Selenomonas sputigena: one gene and its partner. The protein of the gene in region 1 interacts with the protein of each later gene in a pairwise test. Links are inferred from orthologs where the notes say so. Each region holds a gene or a part of one and is shown on either strand. Other genes may lie near its edges.

Evidence for each region. The genes of interacting proteins can lie anywhere in the genome.
Region 2: the proteins of OL236_RS00770 (region 1) and groL interact in binary tests that used the Escherichia coli proteins (3 or more experiments, as listed by UniProt). The link is inferred for Selenomonas sputigena from one-to-one orthologs.

What each region holds. Positions count from the first base shown.
Region 1 is NZ_CP110383.1:151,922-159,979, forward strand. Bases 2,095-4,988 are described here. They hold OL236_RS00770 (ABC transporter ATP-binding protein), read left to right. Parts: upstream 2,095-3,113; coding sequence 3,114-3,863; downstream 3,864-4,988. Other genes in these bases: OL236_RS00760 (SpoIVB peptidase S55 domain-containing protein), read left to right, coding at 2,095-2,328; OL236_RS00765 (MlaE family ABC transporter permease), read left to right, coding at 2,328-3,095; OL236_RS00775 (MlaD family protein), read left to right, coding at 3,860-4,988. Outside these bases: more of OL236_RS00760, read left to right, coding at 1-2,094; more of OL236_RS00775, read left to right, coding at 4,989-5,143; OL236_RS00780 (TolC family protein), read left to right, coding at 5,155-6,726; OL236_RS00785 (translocation/assembly module TamB domain-containing protein), read left to right, coding at 6,796-8,058. UniProt on the Escherichia coli protein: Part of the ABC transporter complex MlaFEDB, which is involved in a phospholipid transport pathway that maintains lipid asymmetry in the outer membrane by retrograde trafficking of phospholipids from the outer membrane to the inner membrane.
Region 2 is NZ_CP110383.1:1,425,843-1,430,869, reverse strand. What follows is about bases 449-3,417. They hold groL (chaperonin GroEL), read left to right. Parts: upstream 449-1,101; coding sequence 1,102-2,733; downstream 2,734-3,417. Other genes in these bases: modB (molybdate ABC transporter permease subunit), read right to left, coding at 2,822-3,417; groES (co-chaperone GroES), read left to right, coding at 763-1,044; OL236_RS06980 (ATP-binding protein), read left to right, coding at 449-564. Outside these bases: more of OL236_RS06980, read left to right, coding at 1-448; more of modB, read right to left, coding at 3,418-3,475; OL236_RS06960 (sulfate/molybdate ABC transporter ATP-binding protein), read right to left, coding at 3,485-4,528; modA (molybdate ABC transporter substrate-binding protein), read right to left, coding at 4,528-5,027.

The DNA.
Region 1 (8,058 bases):
TCCCTGTCTCTTTCCACGGGAGTGGCGGCAGCGGCTTCCCTGCCGCCGACGCTGCCGCTTTCGGAGGTATACCCGGGCATGGAGGGGACGGCGTACACCGTGGTCGATGAGTCGGGCGAGATCGTGCCATTCCATGTTGATGTCGTCGGCACGTACGAGGAAGGATCGTCGACGAACCGCATCATGGCGAAGGCATCAGGCCCTGTCGTTGAACGCACAGGCGGCACGCTGCAGGGCATGAGCGGCAGCCCAGTCTATGTGGATGGGGCGCTTGTCGGGGCGCTTTCGGCAGGCATCAAGGGCATGAGCCTCTATACGTTTTTCATCACGCCGATCGATGAGATGCTGCCCATCTGGGATATGCCCGATTACAAGGCGGTTCATCTAAAGAAGGAAAAGAAGGAAAAGGCAGCGGACGCCGATGAGCCGATGGGCGAAGGCATGGGCGAGGGCATCGGTGAAGGCGCCGGCGAAGGCGGCGAAGGTGGGACGGAGCAGACGGCAGGAAAGCGTGCCAAGCTCGAAAAGGAAGAACTGCCTGAGCTAGCCGAGGGGACGGCGGAAAAGCCCGACAAGAAGCCAGCAGGAAAGCAGGGGAAAGATTCCGAAAAGAGAAAGAAAGCAGAGAAGGAAAAAGCTGCAGCTGCTGAAGAAAAGAAGACAAAGGCAGAGAAGAAACCTGCGGCTGAGAAGGGAGAATCTGCAAAGGCAGAAAAGAAGCCTGCGGGAGAAAAGAAAAAGCCTGCAGAAGCGGAGAAGAGGCCTGCAGCGGAAAGAGAAAGATCCGAAGAAGCGAGGAAGAGGCCTGCCAAGGCGAAGGGAGATCCTGCTGAGACAGAGAAGCAACCCGCCGAGGCGATGAAAGAGCCAGTGAAGGAGACGAAAGAACCGGCAGGAGCATCAAAGAAACCGGTGGAAGAGAAACCTGCGGAGAAGAAGCCCGTCGCTGAAGAAGGCGTGAAGCCCGCAGCGAAACAGCACGAGACGCAGGCGAAGTCGGCGCTCTATCTCGCAGGCTTCGGCAGAAGCGGCTCCGCCTATATGGAGGAGAAGCTTTCCGCCCTCGGGTTCAAGGCGGGCGAGATGCCGGCCTTCGGCACGCCGACGCCAGGTGCGCATGTCGTCTATGATGCGGCTCTCGCGCCCGGGAGCGCCGTCGGCGTCGCCGTTTCCTACGGCGATTTTTCCGTCGGCGCGACGGGGACGGTGACGGCAGTCGACGGAAAGCGCGTGCTCGCCTTTGGTCATCCGTTCCTGCACAAGGGAAATGTCAATTACTTCATGACGGATGCCAGAGTCGTCGGCACGATCAGCGGTCCGACGGACGGCATGAAGATTGCGAGCATCGGCAACATCATCGGGCGCATCAATCAGGACCGAGAGGCGGGTGTCGCCGGCATCATCGGCGCATTTCCCGAGAGCGTGCCGATGCGCGTGCGCGTGAAGGACACGTCGCTCGGCTACGACAGGAAGTTTGCGGCGCAGATCGCCTATGACGAGGATTTTCTGCCGGTTCTCGTGCCTGGCATCGCTTACGCGGCGATGGGCAAGACGTCGGACACGCTCGGCGAGGCGACGGCGAACCTCAAGTTCACGATTCGCACGACGGCGGGCGAAGATGGCAAAATCGAGCGCTCGAACATGTACTATACAGCCTCGGACGTCGGACAGGCTTCCGTGGGCGAGTTGGCGCAGGTCATGACGCTCCTTTGTCAGAATGCGGAAGAGGAGGCCGACGTGACCTCTGTTGACGTCGACATCGAGATGGAAAGTACGCGCAAGACGGCCTCCTTGATTTCCGCTGTGCCCGAAAAGCCCTCGGCAAAACCGGGCGAGACGGTGAACTTCCGCACGACGATCAAGCCCTTCCGCAGGGAGAAGGAAGAGCTGCTGATTCCCTACCATGTGCCGGAGAGCCAAGCGCCGGGCGTCCTGAGCCTCGATGTGCGCGGCGGCAGTTTCATCCCCGTGACGGCGGCTCTTTTGCAGAACGCGCTCGGCATCGATACGAGCGCAGAGGAGGACAAGACGCAGACGACGGCGGACAAGCTCAAGCAGTTCCTGCAGCTCGGCAGGAACAATGAGATCATCGTAGCGCCTGCGATCGCGCCCAAGCTGCCCCTTTCGGCGGAGGAGAAGAAGGAAGCGAAGAAGCGCCTGAAGAAGCAGGAGGGCGCACCGCGTAAGAAGCAGGAGAAGCGCATTGACCTCCTCGGGCAGAAGGCGAAGAAGCAGGGTAATCCCTTTGAGGCGAGGTTTGAGACGGGGTATGTCATAGACAATGTGATCCATGCCTCGTTGCTGATCGAGGAAGAGGACAAGAGATGATGACGCGGCTGTTGGAGAAAATCGGTTCGTTCGTGCTCGAAAGATTCGAGTGGGTTGGCTCCGTCATTTTGCTCCTTGCCGCCGCCCTCAAAGAGATGCGCCGCCCCTTGCGCTTCCGACACGTCTTCGCGCAGATGTCGCATCTCGGCGTAGACTCACTCGCTATCGTCTCTCTGACGATGCTTTTCACGGGCATGGTCATGACCCTGCAGGTCGCGCATGAGTTCATCCGCTTCGGCGCGCAGTCGACGATCGGCGGCGTCATAGCCATCGCCGTCGGGCGCGAACTTGGCCCCGTGCTCGTCGGCGTCGTCTGCGCAGGGCGCGTGGGGTCTGCCATCACGGCGGAGATCAGCACGATGAAGGTCACGGAGCAGATCGACGCCCTGCGCGTCATGGCGACGAGTCCCATCGGCTACCTCGTCGTGCCGCGCATGATCGCGTGCATGTGCATGGTGCCGCTCCTGACGGTCTTCGGCGATGTCATCGGCGTCTTCGGCGGCTGGTTCGTCGCTGTGCACTATGCGGGCATCGCCTCCTATACCTTCACGAACTCCATCCATGTCTTTGCTGTGCCGCACGATGTCACGGGCGGACTCATCAAGGCGGCGGTGTTCGGCGTCGTCATCGCCGTCCTCGGCGCATGGTACGGGCTTCATGCGCCCGAAGGGGCGGAGGGCGTGGGACGCGCCACGACGAAGAGCGTCGTGGCGGCGATCGTCTGCATTTTCTTTTTGAATGTGTTCCTGTCGTTCTTGCTTTATTGACGGGCTGAGGTGGAAGATATGATACGGCTGGAAGGTGTGACGAAGAGCTTCGCTTCCCATGAGGTGCTGCACCCTCTCGATCTCTGCGTCAAAGACGGTGAGACGCTCGCCGTCATCGGCGGCTCGGGCTCGGGAAAGAGCACGCTCCTTCGGCTCATCATCGGGCTGATCCGCCCGACCTCGGGCAGGATTTGGATCGATGACGCCGAAATCTCACAGATGACGGAAAACGAGCTTGACCGGGTGCGCCTGAGGATGGGCATGGTCTTCCAGTATTCGGCGCTCTTCGACTCCATGACCGTAGGGGAGAACGTCGCCTTCGGGCTTCGCGAGCACAAGCGTCTCAAGGAGGCGGAGATCGTGCGCATTGTGCGCGAGAAGCTGCATCTCGTCGGTCTCGACGGCAGCGAGCGCATGATGCCGGGGGAACTGTCGGGCGGCATGAAGAAGCGCGTGAGCTTGGCGCGCGCCATCGCCATCGACCCGTCCATCATCCTCTACGATGAGCCGAGTTCGGGACTCGATCCCCTGACGTCGGCGAAGATCGACGACCTCATCATCGAGACGCAGAGGAAGCTTGGCGTGACGAGCGTCGTCGTGACGCATGACATGGCGAGCGCCTGCCGCATCGCCGACCGCATCGCCATGCTGCACAAGGGATCGCTCATTGCACTCGATACGGTCGAAGGGTTCAGAAAGCTCGAAGATCCGCGCGTCCGCGCGTTTTTTCGCGCGGTGGAGACGGAAGAGAAGGAGGCGGGTTTATGACGACGGAAGCGAAGGTGGGAGCGTTCACGCTTCTTGGCATCGCGATTTTGACGGCAGTGCTCCTGCAGCTTCAGGGATTTTCTTTTTCGACGAGCCGCAATTATACGATTTATGTAGGCTTCACGCAGGTCGTGGGGCTTGCCCCGGAAGCGGACGTGCGCTATGCGGGTGTGCCCGCGGGCAAGGTCAAATCCATTGAGCCGGAGGGGACGGGCGTGCGCGTGACGCTCTCCGTCTATCCTGACATTCAGATCCCGCGCGATGCGCGAATCTCTCTCTCGGCGAACAGCGTCCTCGGCGACAAGTTCGTTCTCATCTCGCCGGCTGGCTCGAAGAGTACGGATTACTTGAAGGACGGCGACTTCGTCATCGGCACGGACGAGACGAGCGTCGATTCCGTGCTGGAGAACGTGAGCGAGGCGGTGTCCGATGTGCACGATCTCCTCGGTTCGTTGAACGACATCCTCGGCAATCCGCGCATGAAGGAGTCCGTTCTCGGCTCGGCGGAAAATGTGCGCGAGGTCACGGCGCACATCCGCGATCTCACGGCTGTGCTCGGGCGCGTCGCGCTGCAGAACGAGGGCAATATGCACGCGATGATGCAGGAGATGCGCACAATCTTGGCGAATCTTGCCGCGACGACGGAGACGGTGCGCCAGATGGCGGCAGACGTCTCCGATGGCGGCGCGACGGCTGCCAATCTTCGCTTGACGCTACTGAACGTCGCCAAGGCGAGCGAGAACATCCGGCAAGTGGCGGAGGAACTGCACGACGTCACGGGCGATCCCACGGTGCGCGAAGATCTCAAGGCGACGATCCATCAGGCGCGCGCTGTCACGGAGAAGGCGAACGACACGCTCGATAACTTGAAGAGCATCGAGGCGCAGCCTTCGCTCGACGTCCTATACAGCGGCAAGGATCGCGACTGGATCACGAACTTCAATGTCGACGTTTCCAAGGAGGACAGGCCCGATCGCTTCCTGCGCGTCGGCGTCGAGGATATCGGCGAGGGGAACGATTTGAATCTTGAGGTCGGCCGCACGAAGGGCAGGCTCGGCGCACGCGCGGGACTCATCGCGGGCGAGCCGGGCATCGGACTTGATGCGAATGTGGGAAATCGCTGGTGCTTCTCCGCCGACGCCTACGACCCCAACGATTTCCGCCTGCGCCTTTCCGCGCAGTATCGTCTGCGTGAAGATACGTATCTGATGGGCCAACTCAAAGATCTCAATCGCAGCGAGCGGCGCACCGCCTACTTCGGTCTGCACCAGTCATTTTAGGAGGAATCATTGTGAAGCAGTCAAAACATTTTTCCAAGAAGCTTGCGGCGCTCGTCGCGGGCGGGCTCTTCTCCCTGAGCTTCGCATCTGCGTCCGCAGCGGAGACGCGCTCTCTTGCACTCTCCGAGAGCGTGGAACTGGCGCTTGAGAACAATCGCTCGATCAAGTCGTCCGTGACCGATGTGGATGCGGCGGACTGGGCATACCATGAGGCGCGCCGCACGGCAGGCCCGAAGCTCACGCTCTCGACGCAGGGCAACCGCGTCGGCGGCAAGGCATACAAGATGTACGACCACGACTATGCTTTTCGGAGCAGCGCGGCGCTTTCCTTCCCGCTCTACACGGGCGGCAGCATCGAGCGCGGCATCGAGGCGGCGCGCTACGGCGTGAACAATGCCGATCTCGCGCTCGAAGGCACGAAGCAGGCGGTGCGTTACCAGACGACGGGACAATATTTCAAGGCGCTCGAATACCGCAATCTCATCAAGGTCGGCGAGATGTCCGTCGCCAATTTGAAGAGTCATCTGGCAAATGTCAACGCGCAATACAAGGTGGGCACGGTCGCGCGTTCCGATGTGCTCGCATCCCAGGTCTCGCTCGCGAATGCTGAGCAGAGTCTCGTGAACGTGACGAACAACTACGACGTCGCCATCGCTGAACTCAATAAGATCATCGGCTTGCCGACGGACACGAAGCTCTCGTTGGCGGACGAACTCGCCTACAGAAAGTATGATCTGAGCCTTGAGGACTGCACGGAGTACGCGCTCGCGCACCGTGCGGACGGCATCGCGGCGGACTATGCCGTGCGTCAGGCGAACGCTGCCATGGAGGCGACGCGCGGCGCTTCGCTGCCGCAGGTCAGTGCAGCGGCATCCCGCACGGTCGGCGGCGACAGCCTCTTTTCCAACAACACGGATTCGGCGGACACTTGGTCGATCGGCATACAGGCGAACTGGGCGGCCTTTGATAACAACGTGACGCAGGCGCAGGTGAACCAGAAGCGTGCGGCGGTGCACAAGCTGCAGCAGGCGGCGGAGGACACGCGCGAGCAGATTGCGCTCGACGTGCAGACGGCGTACCTGAGTCTTCTGGCGGCGGAGAAGAATATCGAGACGACAAGTGTCGCCGTCGAGCATGCCATGGAGGACTTCAAGATCGCGCAGGTGCGCTACACGGCGGGCGTCGGCACGAACCTCGACGTGACGGACGCCGACGAAAAGCTTGTCGCGGCGCAGACGAATTACTACGATGCGCTCTACAACTACAACCTCAGCAAGGCGGCGCTCGATCGGGCCATGGGCCTGCCCGTCGATCTCGACACCGTTTCCTACCGTGAGAAAGTCGACGGCAAGTACTATAAGGCGGCGAAGGAACAGGCCGAGACAGCGCTCTACCATACGGATGAGGCGGCGGAGAAGATGGCCGCTGAGCAGAAGCTGCTCGATGAGAAGAGCAGGAAGAGCCGCACGGCGAAGGACGATGCGATGATTCCCGTGACGCACGGCTCACCCGTCAAGACCGCACCTGTCAAGACCGCAGAGAAGGATGCGGCAGCTGAAGCGGCTGCAGCGGGGGAGATGTAAAGCGCATCGAGCCGCGATGTCCTTTCGTGCCGCATAACTTGAAAAAGAGACAACGAGGAGGAAGAGCCGATGAAGAAGGGGTGCATTGTTTTCGCTGCAGTCGTCATCGCGCTCTTCCTTTTTGCGCTCGTTTGCGGCATGGCGGCTTACATCGCCCATACGGGCGCTTACGTTGAGGAGGCGGGCAGGACGCTTTCTGCAAAGGCGTCCGATTCGCTCGGCGTTCCCGTCGCCATCGACGCCGTGCGGGTCGAGTCTTGGCATACGCTTGCCCTTGACGGCATCGCGGTGCAGGATAGGGCGGGAGAGGAGATCCTGCGCGCTGCGCACGCCGAGGTGGAAATGAGTCTCTTTGCGGCTCTTTCCGCCTCGCCTGTTGCCGCGATTTCCCATGTGACGGTCATAGAGCCAGAGCTTTCCCTGCAGCAGCGCGCGGACGGAAGCTGGAACGTCGCCGACCTCGTGCAGCAGGAAGCAGGGGAAAATGATTTTTGCGGCAAGGTCAGCGTGAAGGAAGGAAAGGCGAACGTTGCCGTTTCGGGCAAGGAAATCGCCTTGGAAGATATCGGGGCGGAGCTTGACTTCGTGCACAAGTCTTCTGTCTCCGTTGAAGCTGAGGCCAGCTGCAAGGGCGCACCGCTCGCTGTCGAGGGAGAAGTCTCGAAAGAGCGGCAGGAACTGAAGCTCAAGGGGGAAAATATCAATGCGATGGATTATATCGCATTCCTACCCGAAGGCGTGCTTCCCGACGAGATCGAGCTGCAGGCGCTGCACGTCGACGAGACGGCGCTGAAGCTCGTGCGCGAGGCGGATGACGTTTCGCTTGCGGGCGACGTGCGCCTTTCGGGTGCGAAGGCGCTCGTCCATGGCATGGAGGTTGAGGCGTCGCGTGGACTCGTCGTCTTTTCGGGCAAGGAGGCGCGCATCTTTTTGCGTGCTTCTGCCGAAGAGCAGCAAGCGTCCATTCATGGGAAGGTCGCTTGGCAGGAGGAAGTGCCGAGCTTCAACTTCGTCGTCGAGTCCGCGGCCTTTGATCCGTCGAAAATCTTGGCGCAGAGCCCTTTCCAAGGTTCGGTGCGCGTCCTCGCTTCCGTTTACGGCACGCCGCAGGACTGGAAGGTTGACGGAGAGTGCGAAGCCCCGGTCGCGACGCTCTACGGCACATCGCTTTCAGCGGTGAAGGCAAAGGGGCACTACGAGGACGGCCTTCTGACGGCGAGCGGCGAGGCAGGAGCCTTGGGAGGCACGTTCGAGGGCGGGGGGATGCTCCGCACGGCGGACGGCTCCTACAGCGCACACGTCGAAGCGAAGGGGCTTTCGGGCGAGGAAATC
Region 2 (5,027 bases), 1.3 Mb from region 1 along the record:
CTGTCGGCGACCTTTCGCTCGGTCAAGGGAAAGAAGATCAGCAACAGTACGATCAAACGCTATATTGATTATCTGTGTGATTCGTTTCTGATTGACGGTGCTCTGCGCTATGACGTAAAGGGAAAGAAATACATGGACACTCCAGTGAAATACTATTTTACGGACATGGGGCTGCGGAATGCCCGACTGAATTTCAGACAGCTGGAGGAAACGCACAGCATGGAGAATATCATCTTCAATGAGCTGAAGATCCGTGGGTTTAATGTGGATGTGGGCGTCATCCAGCAGTACGGCACGAATGATAAGGGAAGCAGCATCCGCAGGCAGCTCGAAATAGACTTCGTCTGCAATAAGGGCTCGAAGCGCTATTACATTCAGTCTGCCTACGCGCTGCCGGATGCCGCGAAGATGGAGCAGGAGCAGCGCTCCCTGATGCTGACGGGGGATTTTTTCAAGCGCATGATCATCACGAAGGACAGCCCGGCGCCGCATTATAATGAGAAGGGCGTCCTCTTCATGAATGTCTATGATTTTCTGCTCGATGAGAAGAGTCTGGAAAACTGACAACGTGCCGTTCTATTACACTTCGCGGCAGATTTTTCTCTAAAAGGTCAAAAAATCAAAAAAAGTTCTTGACTATTTGTCGAAAAATGAGTAATATAAGAACTGTGGTTAGCACTCAAGCAATGCGAGTGCTAACAAAAAAGAATTTAGGAAGAGCTGATTCGTCAGCGATTCCGTTGATTTGGGAGGAAGATAAACATGATCAGGCCATTGGGCGACAGAGTTGTCATCAAGGTTTCGGAAGGCGATATGAAGACGGCGAGCGGCATCGTGCTGCCGGACACGGCGAAGGAGAAGCCGCAGGAAGGCGAAGTCGTCGCAGTCGGCACGGGCAAGATGCTTGACAACGGCACGCGTGCGCAGATGGAAGTCAAGACGGGCGACAAGGTTATCTTCTCGAAGTACTCGGGTTCTGAAGTCAAGGTTGACGAGCAGAACTACTTGATCGTTCGCGAGAGCGACATCCTCGCGGTTCTCTGAGATTTGTCTGAGAGAGCGCAGATTCGATAGATTCGATAGATATTGGGAGGTTTTACCATGGCAAAGCAGGTTTTGTTCAATGAAGAAGCGCGCCGTGCGCTCGGCAAGGGCGTCGACGCTTTGGCAAATGCCGTAAAGGTCACGCTTGGGCCTAAGGGTCGCAACGTCGTTCTCGACAAGAAGTTCGGCGCACCGACGATCACGAACGACGGCGTGACGATTGCGAAGGACATCGAACTCGAAGATCCGTTTGAGAACATGGGCGCACAGCTCGTCAAGGAAGTCGCGACGAAGACGAACGACATCGCGGGCGACGGCACGACGACGGCTACGCTTCTCGCGCAGGCGATGATCCACGAGGGCATGAGGAACGTCGCTGCGGGCGCGAACCCGATGATCCTCAAGAAGGGCATCGACCAGGCGGTCAAGAAGCTCGTCGATGAGATCAAGAGCAACTCGAAGAAGGTCGAGGGCAAGGCGGCGATCGCGCAGGTCGCGGCGATTTCCTCGGGCGACGAGGAAGTCGGCGAGCTGATCGCAGAGGCGATGGAGAAGGTCGGCAAGGACGGCGTCATCACGGTCGAGGAGTCGAAGTCCATGGACACGAACCTCTCGGTCGTCGAGGGCATGCAGTTCGACCGCGGCTACATCTCCCCCTACATGGTCACGGACACGGACAAGATGGAAGCCGTTCTCGACAATCCGTACATCCTCATCACGGATCGCAAGATTTCGGCGATTGCCGACATCCTGCCGATTCTTGAGAAGGTCGTAAAGCAGGGCAAGGAACTGATGATCATCGCCGAGGATCTCGACGGTGAGGCGCTTGCGACGCTCGTCGTCAACAAGCTGCGCGGCACGTTCAAGGCTCTTGCCGTCAAGGCTCCGGGCTTCGGCGACCGCCGCAAGGCGATGCTCGAAGACATCGCTATCCTGACGGGCGGCACGGTCATCTCCGAGGAAGTCGGCAGGAAGCTCGACAGCGTCGAGATCGAGGATCTCGGTCAGGCGCGTCAGGTTCGCGCCTCGAAGGAAGAGACGACGATCGTCGACGGCTCCGGCGACAAGGCTGCGATCGACGCGCGCGTCGAGCAGATCAAGAAGCAGGTTGCGGAGACGACTTCGGACTTCGACAAGGAGAAGCTGCAGGAGCGCCTCGCAAAGCTCGCGGGCGGCGTCGCCGTCATCGAGATCGGCGCTGCGACCGAGGTCGAGATGAAGGACAAGAAGCTGCGCATCGAGGACGCTCTGAACGCTACGCGTGCGGCGGTCGAAGAGGGCATCGTCGCCGGCGGCGGCACGACGTTCGTCGACATCCTGCCCGCGCTTGACGCTTTGAGCGCCGAAGGCGACGTGCAGACGGGCATCAACATCGTGAAGCGCGCCATCGAGGAGCCGGTTCGCCAGATTGCGAACAACGCGGGTCTTGAAGGTTCCGTCGTCGTCGAGAACGTCAAGAAGTCGGCGAACGGCACGGGCTTCAACGCTCTGACGGGCGAGTACGTCGACATGATCGGCGCGGGCATCGTCGACCCGGCGAAGGTCACGCGCTCCGCTCTGCAGAATGCGGCGAGCATCGCGGCGATGGTTCTGACGACGGAGACGCTCGTGGCGGACAAGCCGGAGAAGGAGCCTCCGATGCCGATGGGCGCACCGGGCATGGGCGGCGGTATGCCGGGCATGATGTAAGGCGCGAAATCCATCGCGAACAAATTAAAATAGAAAGGCTTCCTGCTGCAGCGACGCTGCAGCAGGAAGCTTTTTTTGCGTCCGTATTTTAGCCGCGGCTTCGCGCGAGCCAAGCGTTCATGGCGGCGACGAAGACGAGGGAGAAGAGGACGAGAGCCGTCGCCCATTGGAAGGCGAGGTCGTAGTCGTTCGCCTGTACAGCGGCGTAGATCGCTGTGGACATCGTCTGCGTCGTGCCGGGGACGTTGCCTGCGAACATGATAGTCGCGCCGAACTCGCCGAGTGCACGCGTGAACGTCAGCACGAGTCCCGCAACGATGCCGTGCTTGGCGTTCGGCACGAGGATGCGCCAGAAGATGCGCCACTCGGAGATGCCGAGCGTGCGTGCCGCATAGACGATGTTTTTGTCGAGCTGCTCGAAGGCGCCGCGCGCCGTGCGGTACATGAGGGGCAGCGAGACGACGACGGCGGCGATGACGGTCGCCTTCCATGTGAAGACGAGCGGCATGCCGAAGTCGAGGAGCATTTGCCCTAGAGGGCTTTTCCTGCCGAATACGAGCAGGAGGAAGAAGCCGACGACGGTCGGCGGCAGCACCATGGGCAATGTGATGACGGCGTCGGCAATGCCTTGGAAGCGCCTCAGATGGAGGACGGCGTAGGCGAGGGCGATGCCGAGGAAGAAGGAGATGAAGGTGGCGACCGTCGCCGTCTTCAAGGTGATCCAAAAGGGAGAAAATTCCATGTGCGCCTCCTATCGTTCGAGCAAGATGAGCCGATCGGCGGGAAAATGCAGATAGAATTCTTTCTGCCCCAGCCCTTGCCAAGCGATTTTTTCAATCTCCCAACGCACGGGCGCGGCGTCCGAATCCGCCTTCTTCGCCATGACGAGGTAGGAAAAGGCATCCTCGATGATCTGCACGGCTTCCATGCGCGGCGTGTTTTCCGCCGCTTCTTCGCGCAGGGAAAAGAAGTGGGCGCGGATGCCGACATGGCGGAGGTTCTCGGGCACGGGGGCGGCAGAGTGCAGCGTGATTTGCCAGTCCTCGGCGAAGAGCTCATGCTCTGCCGTGCGGCGTGCGCGGGAGATATTCTTGCAGCCTGTGAGGAGCGTCGCCGCGAGTGTGCCGGGCTGCTCGAAGAGCGCGTGCTTCGTGCCGAGCGATTCGAGGGCGCCGCTGCTCAGGACGGCGATGCGATCGGCCAGGCGGTAGGCTTCGCCGCGGTCGTGCGAGACGAGGACGGCGGCGCGTCCGTAGTCGTCGAAGAGGTGTAGCAGCTCCAGCTCCAACTGCCACTTGAGGTAGCTGTCGAGCGCGGAGAACGGCTCGTCGAGCAGCAGAAGTTCGGCATCGGAGGCGAGGATGCGCGCGAACGCCGTGCGCTGTTTCTGTCCGCCCGAAAGTTCCTTGGGGTAAGAGTTTTCGAGTCCCGCAAGCGAAAAGCGCGCAAGCTCCCTTTCGAGGAGCTTGCGCTTTTCTTCTTTCGTGCCGTGCGCCGAAAACGTGATGTTCTCGGCGACGGTCATGTTGGGAAAGAGGGCGTAGTCTTGGAACAGGTAGCCGACGCGGCGCTTCTGCGGCGCGAGGTTCACGCCCTTTTCGCTGTCGAAGAGCGTGCGCCCGTTGAGCAGGATGCGACCTTCGTCGGGCTTTTCGATGCCCGCGATGCACTTCAAGGTCATGCTCTTGCCGCAGCCCGAGGCGCCGAGCAGAGCGAGCACTTCGTCGCGCACGGAAAATTCCACGGCAAGATCGAAGCCGCGCAGCTTCTTGCGGATTTTGACTTCAAGTTCCATTATTTTCCGGCGGCTTTGAAGCCGTACTTTTCAAGGATTGCCGTGCCCTTTTCCGAGGAAACGAAGTCGAGGAAGGATTTCGCCTCGTCCATGTGCTTCGTGTCCTTCAAGATGGCAGCGGGATAGATGACGGGCTTGTGCGAGCCTGCCGGAGCTTTCGCTGCGACCTTGACCTTGTCGGAAATGGCAGCGTCCGTCGCGTAGACGACGCCGCAGTCCGCGTCGCCCGTCTCCGTCCACGAGAGAACTTGGCGCACGTCGGAGCCGTAGACCGCCTTGGTCTTCACCTGGTCGAGGATGCCGAGCTTCGTGAGGATTTCCTCCGTGTACTGGCCGACGGGAACGCCCTTCGGCTCGCCGAGTGCAACGCGAGAAACCGTAGGAGTCGCAAGCGCTTCAAAGGAGGTGATCGCCTTGCCGCCATCCTTGGGAACGATGAGCACGACTTCGTTTTCGAGGAGGTTCTTGCGCGTGCCGTCAGCGAGAAGTCCCGCCTTTT